2 regions of the Pseudomonas purpurea genome follow, and region 2 is predicted to be linked to the other one. Evidence: predicted binding sites of a transcription regulator. Region 2 holds the regulator's gene; the other holds the start of a gene.

Region 1 (4,212 bases), 1.9 Mb from region 2:
CATGCGGATCAGTTCGGCACCGCTGGCCTTGTCCACTGCATCAAGGCGTTGGGCCAGTTTGCTGGCGTCCGGGCTGTAGCCGGCGAGCAGGCCGACCGGGCTGACAATGCTGACGTTGGTCTGGCCGCTGTAGAGCTTTTTGCTCGCTTGCTGGCTGACCGCTTGCAGGCTGTTGAGGTTGATGTCCACCGACAGCGAAGCGATGACTTTGCCATCGACCCGCAACGGGAACACGATGCTGGTCATCAGCACGTTCTGGCCGTCGATCACATAGAAGTAGGGTTCGATCACGCACGGCTTGAGGGTCACGCGCGGGCAGGTGAACCAGGCGTTGGCCGCCTCGCCGCTGGGGCCGGTGCTGGTGTCGGCCATGTCGCTTTCGGGCAGCGACATGGAGGTCAGCTTGCCGGGTGTCGGCTGCGACCAGTAGAGCGCAAAGCGGCCCTTGTCGTTGCTGCCGAGGTCTTTCTGGCCGACGAACAGTTCGTCCTTGCCGTCCAGCGCGTTGGCTTCAAACACCAGCGACAGTCCGAGCAGTTCCGGGTTGGCTTGCAGGGCCGACTTGACCTGGCGGGTCAGGTCTTCACGCAGGTCGAAGGCATCGAGGAAGCGCTTTTCGGCCTGTTCGCGCAGGAACAGCACCTGGCGCGAGAAACCGTGGCCATATTGATAGGCGTCCATGAACTGTTGGCGAATCCCCAACGCCTGGACTTCGCCCTGGGCTTCGATCCGCGCCTGAGCCGCTTCGGTGAGCATTTCCATGCTGGAGGCTTTGACCAGCTCGGAGTTGTGCTCCATGCGGTACAGCGAAAGCCCGACTAGCAGGGTCACGATGCCGAGTAGGCAAAGTCCGGCCAGCAAGGTGATTTTCCATTGAATGGAAAGTTGTCGAAGCGACATGGGGAAGTCCTTATTCTTGATAAACGCATAGGCTTTTGCAGTGTAACGGCCGCGCCGCTGGTTTCTTTATTCGTCGCACTCACTTAGTTGCTGCTGAAACGATTAATAGCCGTCATTAATTTAGGCCTTTAGTTGTTCGTTTTAATGACAAGCGCCTGATCGTCATTAACGGACAGCCAGGCGACAACCGGGCACCGCGCGACCTCGCGCTTTGACAAGCCGGGCCCGCTGCGGCACAGTGCGTGCCCTCTAATAAAACCCTCTCTTCAATCCGCCGTCGGCTCACGAAGCCCTACGGTCGGACTCATCCTGTTTGCGTCGGTTTTCCCCCGTCGCCGTGCTTTGAGGTAACGATGATTAATGCAGTAATTGCCGCGGTTGGCGTCATGCTGGTCCTCAGCCTGTCCCGCGTGCACGTGGTGATCGCGCTGATCGTTGGGGCGCTGGTGGGCGGCCTGACCGGTGGCCTGGGTATCGAAGCGACCTTGAAAGCCTTCAACAGTGGCCTCGGCGGCGGGGCGACGGTTGCGTTGTCCTACGCCTTGCTCGGCGCTTTCGCGGTGGCCATTGCCAAATCGGGCCTGGCCCATGCGTTGGCGGACAAGGTCCTGCAACTGGTCGACCGTCAGGATGCGGCCGGAGGCGGTCAGGTCAAATGGCTGTTGATCGGGTTGTTGTGGGTGGTGGCGATTGCGTCGCAGAATATTCTGCCGATCCACATTGCGTTCATCCCGTTACTGGTGCCGCCGCTACTGTATGTATTAACCAAGTTGCAACTTGATCGCCGACTTATTGCCTGCGTCATGACCTTTGGTTTGATCACGCCTTATATGTTCTTGCCGGTGGGTTTCGGGAACATCTTCCTGAATGAAATTCTGCTGGCTAATGTCAGTAAGAGTGGTGTGGATATTAGCGGCGTCAATGTAACCCATGCCATGGGTATTCCAGCGCTGGGCATGGTATTCGGCCTGTTGATGGCATTGTTCAGCTACCGCAAGAAGCGCGTGTACGACCTGGGCAAAATCGAGCGGGTAGAGCAAGTCGCGGTACAGTACAACCCGGTGACCCTGCTGGTGGCAGGCCTGGCCATCTCGGCGGCCTTCATCATTCAGTTGCTGCTGGACTCGATGATCATTGGTGCGTTGGCCGGGTTCCTGATCTTCTCGGTGTCGGGTGTGGTGCGCTGGCGTGAGACCGATGACCTGTTCACCGAAGGCATGAAGATGATGGCGATGATCGGTTTCATCATGATCGCCGCCTCGGGCTTTGCTGAAGTGATGAAAGCCACGGGCGAAGTGCAGACGCTGGTCCAGACCTCGGCGTCGTGGATCGGCCACAGCAAGGGGATCGGCGCGCTGCTGATGCTGCTGGTGGGTTTGCTGGTGACCATGGGCATCGGCTCGTCGTTCTCGACGGTGCCGATCCTCGCGGCGATTTTCGTCCCGCTCTGCGTGCAACTGGGGTTCAGCCCGTTGGCCATCGTCTGCATCGTCGGCACGGCCGGGGCGCTGGGCGACGCGGGTTCGCCGGCCTCCGACTCGACACTCGGTCCGACCTCCGGCCTGAACATCGACGGTCAGCATCACCATATCTGGGACACCGTGGTCCCGACGTTCCTGCATTACAACCTGCCGTTGCTGGCGTTCGGCTGGGTGGCCGCGATGGTCCTGTAATCGCGCACCAAAAAGGGGAGTTGCCCCGTGTTTACGGGCAATTCCTCAACTTTTGATCCGACGGGCCGCTAACGACTTTAACCATGCCAATCACATCAAGAGAGAACAAAGCATGCGCCTGAGCCTGAAGGCCAAAGTCTTATCCCTCGCGGTACTCCCGGTGCTGCTCTTTGCGCTGGTCATCAGCCTGACCACGGTGTTCATCCTGCAAGAGCAGGCGAACAAGGAAGTCGAAGAAACCCGTCAGCGGCTGTTGAACGATGCCAAGGCAACGTTGCAAAGCTACGTCGAAGTGGCGATGAGCAGCGTCAAACCGCTTTACGACGCGGCGGCCCCAGGCGATACCGTGGCGCGTGCGCAAGTGGTCAAGTTGCTGTCGAGCATCACCTACGGCAAGGACGGCTACTTCTTCGGCTACGACTCCGAGACCGTGCGCCTGTTCAAGGGCAACAGCCCGGATGGCGTGGGCAAGAGCTTCAAGGACAACCGTGACCCGAATGGCGTGTACATCAACCGCGACCTGGTGAAAGTGGCCAAGGACGGCAGCCATTACCTGCAGTACAGCTCTTCGCTGCCGGGTAACGACAAGGTGCTGGTGCCCAAACTGGGTTACACCGACTACCTGCCCAAGTGGGACATGGTCATCGGTACGGTGGTCAACCTGGACGGCATCGAAGCCCAGGTGGCCGAGGTCGAGGTCAAGGTTCACGAGCGCATGCAAGGCGTCTTGCTGAGCATCATCGGCATCGCGCTGGTGGTGTTGCTGGTGATTGCCGTGGTCGGCATGTTGGTTGCGAACACGATCCTGCGTCCGCTGCACCTGATGAAGGCCAACCTCGATGACATCGCGGCCGGCGAGGGCGACCTGACCCGGCGCCTGGCGATCACCAGCCAGGACGAACTCGGCGAGTTGGCCGGCTCGTTCAACCGTTTCGTCGACAAGATCCATGGTCTGGTGCGCCAGATCACCGAAATGACCGGGCAACTGACCGGTCTGGTGAGCCAGGTTTCCGATCAGGCTCATCGTTCGGAGCAGGCGATGGAGCGTCAGCGTCACGAAACCGATCAGGTCGCCACAGCGATCAACGAAATGTCTTCGGCTGCCCAGGAAGTGGCGAAAAGCGCACAAGGCGCCGCGGTTGCCGCTCAGCAGACCGAAGAAGAAGGGCTGGCGGCCAAGCGGGTGGTGGCGGGCAGCATTTCGCAGATCCACGCCCTGGTGGACGACATTCGCCACAGCGGCACATCTTTGGACAGCTTGCAGCAAGACGTGTCGTCGATTGTCAGTGTGCTGGGGGTGATTCGTTCGATTGCCGACCAGACCAACCTGCTGGCGCTCAACGCGGCCATCGAAGCGGCGCGTGCCGGTGAAGCAGGGCGCGGTTTTGCGGTGGTGGCCGATGAAGTGCGGGCGCTGGCCAGCCGCACTCAGCAAAGCACCCAGGAAATCCAGGGCATGATCGATCGCCTGCAAGCGGGCACGCAGTCGGCGGTCGACGCCATGCGCCGCTCCAGCGACGCCGGTGACGGCACGTCGGCCCAGGCCAACGAAGCCGGGGCATCGCTGGACACCATGGCTGAACTGATTGGCACCATCAACTCGATGAACGCGCAAATCGCCAGCGCCGCCGAAGAGCAA
Region 2 (4,212 bases):
ACCAGCCAGAAACAGGTACTGACCGCCGCTTATCACAGTTACAAGCGCTGCGGGCTGGCCGGGTGCATCCTGACTAAACTGGATGAAACGGCAAGCCTGGGCGAAGTGTTGAGCTTGGCCATCAGTCACGAACTGCCCGTGGCCTATCTCACCGATGGGCCGCGTATTCCGGATGACCTGCACCTGCCGCGCCGCCACCAATTGGTCAGCCGCGCCGTCAGTGTGCAAATGCAGGAAGAACCCAGCGAAGAGGCCATGGCTGACATGTTCGCTGATCTCTACCACAGCCCGACCAAGCGGGTCGGCTGAGGTATTAATGAATAGATTTGTACCTACATCGACGGACTGCCATGCATTGTTCCAGTGTGAACGCGCAGCCAGTTATGTAGCCCGCGTCTAAGCAAGACAAGGTAAAGAAAGAACATGGGCAGCATGCATCCCGTACAGGTGATCGCGGTGACCGGCGGCAAAGGTGGCGTCGGGAAGACTAACGTGTCAGTTAACTTGTCCCTGGCTCTCGCCGAGCTTGGCAGGCGCGTCATGCTGCTGGATGCCGATCTGGGTCTGGCGAACGTCGACGTCCTGCTGGGGCTGACACCTAAACATACCTTGGCCGACGTCATCGAAGGCCGCTGTGAGCTGCGCGACGTATTGTTGCAGGGGCCTGGCGGTATTCGAATCGTTCCGGCGGCTTCCGGTACCCAGAGCATGGTTCACCTGAGCCCGGCCCAGCATGCCGGCCTGATTCAGGCGTTCAGCGATATCGGCGACAACCTCGACGTACTCGTCATCGACACCGCTGCCGGTATTGGTGACTCGGTAGTCAGTTTCGTTCGCGCCGCGCAAGAAGTACTGCTGGTGGTCTGCGACGAGCCGACCTCGATCACCGACGCCTATGCCCTGATCAAACTGCTTAACCGCGATTACGGCATGAACCGCTTCCGCGTGCTGGCCAACATGGCACAAAGCCCTCAAGAAGGTCGCAATCTGTTCGCCAAGTTGACCAAGGTCACGGATCGCTTCCTGGACGTCGCCTTACAATACGTCGGTGCCGTTCCCTACGACGAGAGCGTGCGCAAGGCAGTGCAGAAGCAACGTGCGGTCTATGAAGCCTTTCCGCGTTCCAAGTGCGCGCTGGCGTTCAAGGCCATTGCACAGAAGGTCGATACCTGGCCATTGCCTGCCAACCCGCGCGGGCACCTGGAGTTTTTCGTCGAGCGTCTCGTGCAACAAACGGCAGGACCTGTGCTATGACGGCCAGCGGTTACAACCTTTACAAGAAGTCGGCACGTGACGCCCAGTACGAATTGATCGAGCGCTACGCGCCACTGGTCAAGCGTATTGCCTATCACTTGTTGGCTCGCCTGCCGGCCAGTGTCCAGGTCGAGGATTTGATCCAGGCCGGGATGATCGGCTTGCTCGAAGTGTCAACCAAGTACGACGCAAGCAAAGGTGCAAGCTTCGAGACGTATGCGGGGATCCGCATCCGTGGGGCGATGCTCGATGAAGTACGCAAGGGGGACTGGGCGCCACGTTCGGTTCACCGCAATACCCGCATGGTCAGCGACGCAATTCGCTCGATTGAAGCTAAAACCGGCCGCGACGCTAAAGATCACGAGGTTGCGGCCGAACTCCAATTGAGTCTCGATGATTATTACGGGATTTTGAACGACACCTTGGGCAGCCGGCTGTTCAGCTTCGACGATCTGTTGCAGGACGGCGAGCATGAAGGGCTGCATGAGGATGGCGCGAGTGCTCATCTCGAGCCGTCGCGTGACCTGGAAGACGAACGTTTCCAGGCTGCGCTGGCGGACGCGATTGCCAATTTGCCGGAGCGTGAGCGACTGGTGTTGGCGCTGTACTACGACGAAGAGCTGAACCTCAAGGAAATCGGTGAGGTCCTGGGGGTCAGCGAATCGCGGGTCAGCCAGTTACACAGCCAGTGCGCGGCCCGTTTGCGGGGGCGTTTGGGGGAGTGGCGAGCGCGTTGACAGGCCGTATGGGGCGCTGCGAACGAGGCTGGTACGGCTTAGGCTGAACCGGTCTCGGCCCGTTGTACTCCAGACAGTTGTTGAGTGTTACGCCGGATTGATTGAAATGGCGCGTTCAGGTGCTGAGCGCGTTTAAGACTGCTTGGAGGTCGAATTGGACAAGAACATGAAAATCCTCATCGTTGATGACTTCTCAACGATGCGGCGGATCATAAAAAACCTGTTGCGTGACCTTGGGTTCACCAACACGGTCGAGGCAGACGACGGCACTACCGCCATCCCTGTACTCAACAGCGGCAGCATCGACTTTCTGGTAACGGACTGGAACATGCCTGGCATGACCGGTATCGATCTGCTGCGCCACGTGCGTGCCGATGAAAAGCTCAAGCACCTGCCCGTATTGATGGTGACCGCTGAAGCGAAGCGCGAGCAGATCATCGAAGCCGCTCAGGCCGGTGTTAACGGCTATGTGGTCAAACCCTTCACGGCCCAGGCGTTGAAAGACAAGATCGAAAAAATCTTCGAACGCATCGGTTGATGCATCCGCCACGGGGGAGCTATGGAGCACAACGAATCTTCACAGGGCGATTTTGAATCGACCCTGAAAAAACATGCCCGCGAACTGGTCGACAGCCTTGAAAAAGGCAAGTTCGGCGATGCGGTGCAACTGATCCATGAGCTCAATCAGACCCGTGATCGCGGCCTGTACCAGGAAGTTGGCAAGCTCACTCGCGAGCTGCACAGCGCGATCGTCAATTTTCAGATTGACCCGCACATGCCTCAAGCCGAGGAAGTGTCGCAGATCACGGATGCCACCGAACGCCTGTCCTATGTGGTCAAGCTGACCGAGGCTGCGGCCAACCGCACCATGGATCTGGTCGAGAACAGCACCCCGCTGGTCAATGGCCTGAGCACTGATGCCCAGGCCTTGAGTGCGGACTGGGGCCGGTTCATGCGGCGTGAAGTCGGTGCCGAGGAATTTCGTGAGCTGGCAAGACGCGTTGACGGTTTCCTGACGCGCAGCGTCGAGAACACTCACGTCGTGTCGAACAACCTCAATGACATTCTGCTGGCTCAGGACTACCAGGACCTCACCGGGCAAGTCATCAAGCGTGTGACCCAACTGGTCACCGAAGTCGAAAGCAATCTGCTCAAACTCGTACTGATGGCCAGTCAAGTCGACCGCTTTGCAGGCATCGAGCATGACCGCGAAGCGATGTTGGCCGAAAAAGATCCACAAAAACATCTCACGCAGGGTGAAGGTCCGCAGATTCATGCCGATAAACGTGAAGACGTTGTGTCCGGTCAGGACGATGTGGACGATTTGCTTTCCAGCCTTGGATTTTAGGTTTAGACCTGTAGGAGCACCCCATTAATGAGCTTCGGCGCCGATGAAGAGATCCTTCAGGATTTCCTGGTTGAGGCCGGCGAGATTCTAGAGCAACTGTCCGAGCAACTGGTCGAGCTTGAAAGCCGACCGGATGATGCGGACTTGCTCAATGCAATTTTTCGCGGTTTTCACACTGTAAAAGGGGGCGCCGGCTTCCTCCAGCTCAACGAGCTGGTGGAGTGCTGTCACATCGCCGAAAACGTGTTCGACATCCTGCGCAAGGGTGAGCGTCGCGTCGACTCGGAATTGATGGACGTGGTTCTCGAAGCGCTCGACGCGGTGAACAGCATGTTCAGCGAAGTCCGCGAGCGTTCACCGATCACGGCAGCAACGCCGGAGTTGCTGGCGGCGTTGGCTCGCCTGGCCGAACCGGCTTCGGCCGACGTTGCGCCTGTGGTCGAAGAAGTGGTGGAAGCGCCAGTCGCGGAAAGCGAATCGGGCGACATCACCGACAACGAATTCGAACAACTGCTCGACTCGCTGAATGCGGTCAAGGAGCAGGCCGAGGCCCCAGTGGCTGCGGCAGAACCTGCTGCGCCGGGCAGTGATGAAATTACTGATGCCGAGTTCGAGTCCTTGCTCGATCAACTGCACGGCAAAGGCCAGTTCGCGGCGGATGCCGTGGTAGCACCGGCAGCGCCGGCGGCACCTGTATCGACGCCAGCCAATACCGACATCACCGACGACGAATTCGAAGCACTGCTCGACCAGTTGCACGGCAAGGGTAACTTTGCCGTTGAAGCACTGGATTCGGCGATTGCTTCGGTTCCTGCACAAGCAGCGCCAACGGCGGCTGCGGCCGGCAGCGACCTGATCTCCGATCACGAGTTC

Evidence for each region. The regulator FliA, encoded in region 2, starts transcription of late flagellar genes. The targets are predictions, from matches to a motif close to CTAAAGTTTNNNNNNNNNNNGCCGNTAA.
Region 1: a site for FliA is predicted at 2,618-2,645, ahead of AABM54_RS16845 (methyl-accepting chemotaxis protein). Genes of this name have one in related genera too.

Annotation. Positions count from the first base shown of each region.
Region 1 covers NZ_CP150918.1:3,735,869-3,740,080, reverse strand. Annotated here, with positions in the region: gene AABM54_RS16855 (methyl-accepting chemotaxis protein) at 1-900, opposite strand, end outside; gene AABM54_RS16850 (Na+/H+ antiporter NhaC family protein) at 1,257-2,573, shown strand; gene AABM54_RS16845 (methyl-accepting chemotaxis protein) at 2,686-4,212, shown strand, end outside.
Region 2 covers NZ_CP150918.1:1,839,992-1,844,203, forward strand. Annotated here, with positions in the region: gene flhF (flagellar biosynthesis protein FlhF) at 1-309, shown strand, start outside; gene fleN (flagellar synthesis regulator FleN) at 424-1,254, shown strand; gene fliA (RNA polymerase sigma factor FliA) at 1,251-1,991, shown strand; gene AABM54_RS08220 (chemotaxis response regulator CheY) at 2,158-2,529, shown strand; gene AABM54_RS08225 (protein phosphatase CheZ) at 2,551-3,339, shown strand; gene AABM54_RS08230 (chemotaxis protein CheA) at 3,367-4,212, shown strand, end outside.